Regions from separate parts of the Nocardia sp. NPDC004278 genome, predicted to be linked through region 1. Evidence: riboswitches for the same ligand, from Rfam matches in the RefSeq annotation. Region 1 holds a riboswitch; each other region holds the start of a gene.
The links. A riboswitch is a leader RNA that binds a small molecule or an ion and turns the genes downstream of it on or off. The one in region 1 is predicted to bind S-adenosylmethionine.
Positions count from the first base shown of each region.

Region 2: linked by a shared signal. The riboswitch ahead of ACWEO2_RS41395 (amino acid ABC transporter permease) and the one ahead of ACWEO2_RS19770 (bifunctional o-acetylhomoserine/o-acetylserine sulfhydrylase) in region 1 are both predicted to bind S-adenosylmethionine.
Region 3: linked by a shared signal. The riboswitch ahead of ACWEO2_RS37370 (aminotransferase class V-fold PLP-dependent enzyme) and the one ahead of ACWEO2_RS19770 (bifunctional o-acetylhomoserine/o-acetylserine sulfhydrylase) in region 1 are both predicted to bind S-adenosylmethionine.
Region 4: linked by a shared signal. The riboswitch ahead of ACWEO2_RS08860 (rhodanese-like domain-containing protein) and the one ahead of ACWEO2_RS19770 (bifunctional o-acetylhomoserine/o-acetylserine sulfhydrylase) in region 1 are both predicted to bind S-adenosylmethionine.

Region 1 is NZ_JBSGEQ010000012.1:23,370-25,562, reverse strand. It holds gene ACWEO2_RS19775 (TetR family transcriptional regulator) at 98-850, shown strand; SAM riboswitch class IV at 894-1,004, shown strand; gene ACWEO2_RS19770 (bifunctional o-acetylhomoserine/o-acetylserine sulfhydrylase) at 1,091-2,193, shown strand, end outside.
Region 2 is NZ_JBSGEQ010000056.1:5,554-7,746, reverse strand. It holds gene ACWEO2_RS41400 (amino acid ABC transporter ATP-binding protein) at 1-313, opposite strand, end outside; gene ACWEO2_RS41395 (amino acid ABC transporter permease) at 310-1,302, opposite strand; SAM riboswitch class I at 1,313-1,406, opposite strand; gene ACWEO2_RS41390 (hypothetical protein) at 1,734-2,193, shown strand, end outside.
Region 3 is NZ_JBSGEQ010000040.1:46,399-48,591, forward strand. It holds gene ACWEO2_RS37370 (aminotransferase class V-fold PLP-dependent enzyme) at 1-1,201, opposite strand, end outside; SAM riboswitch class IV at 1,248-1,361, opposite strand; gene ACWEO2_RS37375 (LysE family translocator) at 1,479-2,111, shown strand; gene ACWEO2_RS37380 (DHA2 family efflux MFS transporter permease subunit) at 2,172-2,193, opposite strand, start outside.
Region 4 is NZ_JBSGEQ010000004.1:339,825-342,017, forward strand. It holds gene ACWEO2_RS08855 (O-succinylhomoserine sulfhydrylase) at 1-335, opposite strand, end outside; gene ACWEO2_RS08860 (rhodanese-like domain-containing protein) at 332-748, opposite strand; SAM riboswitch class IV at 763-879, opposite strand; gene ACWEO2_RS08865 (Rv0361 family membrane protein) at 944-1,399, opposite strand; gene ACWEO2_RS08870 (FAD-dependent oxidoreductase) at 1,869-2,193, shown strand, end outside.

The sequences.
Region 1 (2,193 bases):
TGTCATCGACAGACATTTGTCGTCAAGAGAAAAATGTCGCACTCGGACATTTGGCCGTAAAGGACACAAAATGTCCCGATTGCGATAGCATGGGGACATGCTCGAGTCATCAACGCCGATCGTCGCGAGCGCCGCGGCCAACGATGCTGTGCGCGCCACAGCAAACCAAAACCCAGGTTCGTCTCCCGGCGGCGCGAGCGTGGGATTGCGCGAACGCAAGAAGCAGCAGACCCGGCTGCGCATCATCGAGGTCGCATTGGACCTGTGCGACGCACAGGGATTCGACGCGACGACGGTCGAGCAGATCGCGAACGGCGCGGACGTATCACCGCGCACCATCAACCGATACTTCGACAGCAAAGAGGACATCGTCCTCGGGCCGGTCAAGGATTTCGGCCTGGCCATCGCCGAATGCCTGCGCGGACTTCCGGTCACCGGCAATGAACTGCAATCGCTGCGCGAGGCATTCCTGCAGGTCGTCGATCACGCCGCGAAAAGTGTCGATGGCCCCATCTCGTTCCGGCGCTTCCAGCAGATGCAGCGGATCCTGCGCAGCAGCCCGACGGTCAGCGCGCAGAGCATGGAACTCGCCGACGATAAGAACGTCGCGATCGCCGAAGTGATCGCCGACCGACTCGACACCCAGCCCAACGCGTTGCCGGTCCGCCTGGTCGTCGGCGCCTGGCAGCTGATCGGTCATCTCAGCATGGAATGCTCGAACTCGATCTTCGAGGATGCCGACGCCTCGGCCGCCGCTGCCGACGCCCGCAATGCGTTCACCACATCATTCGACGAGTTCATGCGGGTATGCACCGGGCGCACCGACGCCGCCACGGCGGAAAACCGGTAACGGATTTCGGCCGACGACCGCACTCCGGTTACCATGTCGGTCAGGTCATGAGTGCCAGCGCGAAGCCCCGGCTTGCTGGACGGCAACCCTCCAGCTGCGGTGGGGTGCTCCGGGTGATGACCGGGCTCTCGAAAGCCGAGAGCAAGCGCGCACTTCAGGAGGTTCCCGCCATGTGTTGTTGTTGTACGTCACCCGCATCCCATTGAAACCTGCTGGCGAACAACCTCTTTGGAGCAAGTCATGAGTGACCCCAACGCGTCCGCGACCGATATCGACGCCGCCGGAACCGATCCGGCGCAGTGGTCCTTCGAGACCAAGCAGATCCACGCGGGCCAGACCCCCGACGAGATCACCGGCGCACGCGCACTCCCGATCTACCAGACCACTTCGTACGCCTTCCGTGACACCGATCATGCAGCCGCGCTGTTCGGGCTGGCCGAGCCGGGCAATATCTACACCCGGATCATGAACCCGACCCAGGACGTGGTCGAGCAGCGCATCGCCGCCCTGGAAGGCGGTGTGGCCGCGCTGTTGCTGGCATCCGGTCAGGCCGCGGAGACCTACGCGATCCTCAATCTCGCGGCCGCTGGCGATCACATCGTCTCCAGCCCGCACCTCTACGGCGGCACCTACAACCTGTTCCACTACTCGCTGCCCAAGCTCGGCATCGAGGTGTCCTTCGTCGAGGATCCGGACGACCTCGAGCAGTGGCGCGCGGCAATCCGGCCGAATACCAAGGCCTTCTACGGCGAGACTATCGCCAACCCGAGCAGCGCGATCTTCGATATCCGCGGCATCTCCGCGATCGCACACGCGGCGGGCCTGCCGCTGATCGTTGACAATACGGTCGCGACCCCGTACCTGATCCAGCCGCTGGCCCACGGCGCGGACATCGTCGTGCATTCGGCGACCAAGTACCTGGGCGGGCACGGTTCGGCGGTCGCCGGCGTGATCGTCGACGGCGGCACCTTCGACTGGACCGTGCGCGACGCGCAGGGTGAATCCCGCTTCCCCGGTTTCACCACCCCGGACCCGAGCTACCACGGCGCGGTCTTCGCCGATCTCGGCGCTCCGGCCTTCGCACTCAAGGCACGGGTGCAACTGCTGCGTGACCTCGGTGCGGCGGTATCGCCGTTCAACGCGTTCCTGATCAGTCAGGGCATCGAAACACTGAGCCTGCGGCTGGAGCGTCACGTCGCCAACGCACAGGCGGTGGCCGAATTCCTGAGCACACATCCGGCCGTGGAATCGGTGTTCTACGCGGGCTTGCCATCCTCGCCGTGGCATCGACGCGCCGCCGAGCTGGCGCCGAAGGGCGCGGGCGCGATCGTCGCGTTCGAGCT
Region 2 (2,193 bases), on a different contig from region 1:
GCGAGCGCTGCTTGCGCACCTCGCGATCCGATAGCGCGTGCAACCTATTGCGGCGCAGCCGATATCCGATCAGCTCGCCGTCGATGTGCACGGTGCCCGCGTCCAGGGACTCCAGGTGGTTGATCACCCGCAGCAGTGTCGACTTGCCGGAGCCGGACGGGCCGATCACGGTGACCACCTCACCCGCCCGCACCGTCAGGTCGATACCGCGCAGTACTTCGGTGGTGCCGTAGGACTTTCGCACGCCGCGAACTGCGACGGCGGGGGCTTTGTCGACGGTGGTGTCGTTCGTTGCAGTGACCGGTGCGCTCATCGGGTGGCTCCGCGCGGTGCGGCGGACCCGCTTTCGGCGATTTCGCGCAGCTTGTGCCACACCTGCTGGATCGGCGTCGGTGGCGGTGTCCGGTGCGCGCCCTTGGCATAGTGCCGTTCGATGTAGTACTGCGCCACCGAGAGAATCGTGGTCAGCACGATGTACCAGACCGTCGCGACCATGAGCAGTGGCACCACCCGGCCGTTGCGTCCGTAGATGACCTGGACCTGGTAGAAGAGTTCCGCGATCGCCATTACCGAAACGATCGAGGTGCCCTTGAACAGGCTGATCACCTCATTGGTCGCATTCGGCAGGATCGAGCGCATCGCCTGCGGGACGACGACGGTGCGGAACTGTCGCAGCCGCGGAATCCCGAGTGCCGCGGCGGCTTCCAACTGTCCGGGATCGACCGAGATGAATCCGGCCCGGATGATCTCGGCCGAATATGCGGCCTGATGCAACGCGAGGCCGATGACCGCCGCGGTGAACCCGCTGATCACCCCGTTCACCTCGAAGGTGAGGAATTCGGGGCCGAACGGGATGCCGAGCGAAAGCGTGTTGTAGAGGTAGGCGATGTTGAACCAGAACAGCAGCTGCACGATCAACGGAATCGAGCGGAACGCCCAGATATAGACCCACGAGATCACCCGCAGCACCGGATTATTCGACAACCGGGCGATTGCCAGTGCGGTGCCGATCAGGAATCCGAGTGCGGTACCCCACAGGGTCAGCTCCAAGGTGACCTTCAGCGCCGATAACACCGACTTCGCGGTGAAGTATTTGGCGAAGGTCGACCAATCCCAGCCCGGATTGGTGACCAGTCCATGGATGAACTGCGCGAGCAGTACCAGCGCGATGGCGCTGATCACCCAGCGCCACGGATGCCAGGCCCTGGCGATCGGCGGTGCGTAGGCGATGGTTACGGCAGTGCCGGGTGCACCCGGTATCGGAACATCCGATCGGGCATCGGATGCAACGGACGCGCTCATGATTTCGGTTCCTCCATCGTTCCCGGCGGAAGCACCCGCACCCGATGACCGGGGGGTTGCTGCGACGTCGACGAGCCAGGTCTCTCGGTCGCTCTGGATGGTGTGTCCGACGCCGAGCACGGGTCGGTCGGTCTAGCCGAAACATCATGCGAAGCAGGCGAACTCCGGCACAAGGGTACGAATCAGTGTGAGCGCAGATCTTGTCCGAACGGTCGTGAACAGGGATTATCGACCGGGTCGTGCGGTGGATCGCGACGCTTCGGGTGCGGTCCGTCCGGCGTATTTCGCCTGGAGGGTGCAACCGGCGTTTCGTCGCGACGGTCCGGTACGGTGCGCGACGCGATGGCGTTGCCAGTCGAAATCAGCGCAGTTCCGGTGGTTTGCTGGAGTACTCTCTGACCTCGTTCGTGCCCGACGCTGAGGAGGTTCACGTGACCCTGCTGCGCCGTCTGACCACGCTTACCGCCATCGCGACCGGTGCGGCCGCGCTGACGCTCGCCGCCCCCGGCCTCGCCGTCGCGGTACCTGCGCCGATACCCGGAGCCGCAATCCCGGCGGCGCCGGCGCCGTCCGTCCAAGCCGCACCCGGAGATGCGTTCGGTGCTTACCAAGCCACCGTCGAGGCGCTGCGCGCCTTGGGCATCGACCCGTTCCTGTACCCGGCGGCTGCGGCGTTCTGCTCCAGCAGCAACTCCCTCGGCCTGGTCCCCGCCGTCGCGGGTGCTGTGCCCGGGCCGTGGCCCAAGACCACCGTGGCCATTCCGGGACTAGACCTGTCCGCGGTCAAAACGGGCCAAACCCTGTTCACCTTCATGCCCTACGGCGTAGCCCCGGACAGCACGAACATCTCCGGCATGAACGTCGCCTGGCTGAACCTGGCCAATGGCCGCA
Region 3 (2,193 bases), on a different contig from region 1:
CAAGGGTGGCGATGGCCTCGATCAGACGGTCCACATCGGCGGAGCTGGTGCCGAGGCCGATGCTGGCACGCAGCGCGCCGTCGAGGCCGAGGCGCGCGAGCAAGGGGTGGGCGCAGAAGCGGCCGTCGCGAATGCCGATGCCGTGTTCGGCGGAGAGGTAGGCCGCGACCTGGCCGGGGGCGAAACCGTCCAGGGTGAAGGCGACGATGCCGACGGTATCCGGGCTGTCGTCCCAGATGCGCAGCAGGTTGACGCCGGGAATGGCGGACAGGCCGGTGCGCAGCCGATCGGCGAGCAGATGTTCGTGAGTGGTAAGGGATTCGGGATCGATCGCACAGAGCGCGTCACATGCGGCGGCGAGCGCGGCCGCACCGAGGACATTAGGGGAGCCGGCCTCATGACGCTGTGGCGCGGGTGCCCACTCCGTGCGGGCAACACCGACCTCGCGGACCGCGCCGCCGCCCGCCAGATACGGTTCGGCGGCATCGAGCCAATCCCGGCGTCCGACAAGCACTCCCGCGCCGAACGGCGCGTAGAGCTTGTGCCCGGAAAAGGCGAGGTAATCGATGCCGGTGTCGCGCAGGCTGATCCGACGATGCGGTGCCAGTTGGGCGGCATCGACCAGGATGCGGGCGCCGCACTGGTGCGCGATGGTGGCCAGGCGCTCGAGCGGCAGTACCTCACCGGTCACATTGGAGGCGCCGGTGACCGCCAGCAATGCGGCTGGCTTACTGCACAATTCGGCGATGAGCTGGCGGATGGTCTCCCCGACGGTCGACGCCGCCCGGACGACGCGGCGGCCGTGCCGGGTCCACGGCAGGAAGTTCGCGTGATGCTCGATATCCAGCACCACGGTGTCACCGGGGACGCAGGCGGCGAGCAGGTTGAGCGAATCGGTGGTGTTGCGGGTGAATACCACCACCTGGTCGTCGGCGGCATCGAGGAAACGCGTGACCGAACCGCGGGCCGCCTCGTAGCACTCGGTGGAGATCCGCGAGGCGTAGCCCGCGCCGCGGTGCACACTCGCGTAGTACGGCAGCAACTGCTGCACCCGATCGGTGACCTGCGCCAATGCCGGTGCGCTCGCGGCGTAGTCGAAGTTAGCGTAGGTGGTCGTCCCGCCCTGGACCAGCGGTACCCGGAGATCGTCGCCGGAGACCCGGGCGAAGGCGGAACAGGTCTGGTCAACGGCAGCAGTCATCACAAAATCCCATCGGTTATGGGACCCGTAATCAGGTGATTATCCGAGTCCGCGCTTGCCGCACCCGGTCGGGCTGCGGCCCGGTCGTCACCCGGAGCACCCCACCGCGGAGGAGGGTTGCCGACCAGCTAGCCGGGGCTTGACGCTGGTACTCATGACCTGAACCGAGATTGGCAGATGCCGCACCGCCGTGTCAACCGCCGTTTTCGCCAGTGCATATACATGCACTCAAATAAATAACCTTGCAAAGCCGGGCGATCTGCGATCTCATCGAGAGGTGACGCTTTCCCTGCTGCTCAGCTTTGTCGGCCTGTGCGTTCTGCTGTCGATCACGCCCGGCCCGGACTCGTTCCTGGTGCTGCGATTCTCGATCGTGGACGCACGCCCCGGCATCGCCGCGGCAATCGGTTCGGCGCTGGGCGGCATCGTCTGGGCGGTAGTGGTCGCGGCGGGGGTTGCCGCACTGCTGGAACAGTCCGCGACGGCCTACCGGACACTCAAGGTCATCGGCGGAATCTACTTGGTGTACTTGGGAATTCGGGCGCTGATCGAGCACCGCAAACAGCGCGGGGCCAGCGCGCAGGTGTCCGGTCAGCCGAGCGCGGGTGAGGCGACCTCGATTCGCTCGGCATTCGCCGCGGGCCTGGTGTCGTGCATGTTCAACCCGAAGGTCGGTCTGTTCTACCTGGCGGTACTGCCGCAGTTCCTCACCGACGTCACCTTCGCGAACACCCTCGCGCTCGGCGCCATCGAAAGCACCATCGCGGCCGTGGAGATGATCCTGCTCGCCCTGCTCGCCTCCCGGGCGGTGGCCATGCTGCGCCGCCCCCAGGTCCGCGATCGGCTGGAGCAGATCAGCGCGGCGATTCTCGCCGCACTCGGTGTCGGCACCGCCGCCTCGGCCGCGTAATCCATTGCGCGTCTTGTCGACAGCCACCTCCGGTCGCCGTCGACAAGGCGGACAGCATCGCTATTTCGGCTGAATCTCCTTG
Region 4 (2,193 bases), on a different contig from region 1:
CGATCGCCCGCACCCAGCAGCGCGCCGAGCGCGGTGAATACCGCCGACATACCGCTCGCGGTCGCGAAACAGGCCTCGGCGCCATCGATCAGGCGCAGTCGCTCCTCGAACATGGCCACCGTCGGGTTGCCGTAGCGGGAGTAGACGAAATGCTCGATATCGCCGGTGAACGCGGCCTCGGCCGCCTCGGCGCTCTCATAGACGAAACCGGAGGACAGGTACAGCGCCTCGGCGGTCTCCTCGAATCCGGAGCGGCGCAGGCCGCCTCGGACGCCGAGCGTCGCGGGGCCGACCCCCTTGGGCAGCGGTTTGTCGAACGCACCCCCGGTGATCATGACTGCCGCCACGGCAGACCGAGTGCGCGCCAGCCGGAGCCGCCGCGGTGACCGAACTCGTCGATGGGGCCCTCGAAGCCCTCGAGCACGTTGTACGACGGTTCGATCCCGACACCGGTCGCGGCGACCGCGGCACCGATGGAACGCTGCCCGGAGCGACACAGAAAGACGACGGGCGCCGCCGGATCGCGACCCTCCAGCGCCGAGGTCAGCTGTGCGACGAACTCACCGTTGCGGGCGCCACTGGTGTCGACCCATTCGATCAGCACCGTCGGCCGATCGATCGAACTCGTATCGGGGACGCCGACGAAGCGCCATTCGGCCTCGGTGCGCACATCGACCAAGACGGCCTCGGGATTGTCGCGCAACAACTCCCACGCCTGCTGGGGGGTGATGTCACCGGCATATGTCATGCGATCCTCCTGTGAATCCACGCTTGCCGCACCTGGGTTTCGGTGCGCGGCCAGGTCGTCACCCGGAGCACCCCACCGCGGAGGAGGGTTGCCGACCAGCTAGCCGGGGCTTGACGCTGGTTCTCATGACCTGTGTCCGAGATTGCCTGGGCAGGGGCCGCCCTGTCAAACCCAGGTCAGCGCCACGCCGGGTAATCAGTTGCAGACGATCCAGCGGTCGCCGGAGCGAACCAGATTCCACGTCGCTGGCGTCTCCCGGCCGTCGACCGCGATGGTCACGTTCGCCTTCGCCCTATCGCCATCGACCATGGCGTTGTCAATGTTGGTGACCTTGATCGACTTTCCGGCCGCAGCGCCACCGAACTGGGCGGCCAGCGGCGACTTGCTCTCGTCGAATCCTTGGCAGGCCACCGCGGGTGGCGGTGTGTTGTCGGTGGTGCCCCTGGCCTCTGCATAGCGATGCACCGCGGCCGCGATCTTGTCCGATTCTGTGACATTTTTCTCAGCGGGCGAGAGCACCGCGCCCAGCACGATGGCGACCAGGACGACGGCCGCGAATACGGCTGCCGCGATGAACGGCGCCATCGTGCGCCGATCGGTCTGGTCGACCTCGATCACTGGTTCGTCATCGGTGCCCTGCTGCTCTGTCATGGGTCGATCATCCCTGGTGGGCAGCGGTATCCGACAGGCACCCCCGGACCGGGCGCGACCCCGCACGGCAGCGGCACAGCAATAATTCGATAGCCAACCGGACAGTGGGTACTCGGGTAAGTGAGCCCGGGTGGCAACCATCCGGTTCACGCACCGCCCGCAGGGTGCGCCATGCGCCACCGATAGAATCGCGAGACTGCGGCCTGCTGTCATAGCCATATGCCAGCTCACCGACGTAGCGACTGTGCAGCCGCGAGCCGCCCGTCCGCATCGTCAGGTGCAACCAAAAGGTGCGCCAAGTTAGCCTAAGCTAAGACTGACGCCATAATTGTTTCGACCATAAGGGTGCGCGTAAAAGATGACCGAAAACAGTGCAGAGTCGACTAGCGGTGCGCGCGAGCCCTCCGTGGTTACGCAAGCTGCCGCCTCCGGGCCTGACGCGCACACCGCCGGGACTCGCCCGCTTCGCATCGCGATCGTGGGCGCAGGACCGGCCGGTATCTACGCCGCCGACGCGTTGATGAAGTCCGATGCCGAGGTGAGCATCGACCTGTACGAGCGCATGCCGGCGCCGTTCGGTCTGATCCGCTACGGCGTCGCGCCGGACCACCCGCGCATCAAGGGCATCATCACCGCCCTGCACAAGGTGCTCGACAAGCCGCAGGTTCGCCTGCTCGGCAATATCGACTACGGCACCGACATCACCCTCGACGATCTGCGCACGTTCTATGACGCGGTGATCTTCTCCACCGGCGCCAACGCCGACCGCGCGCTGGACATCCCCGGCATCGGCC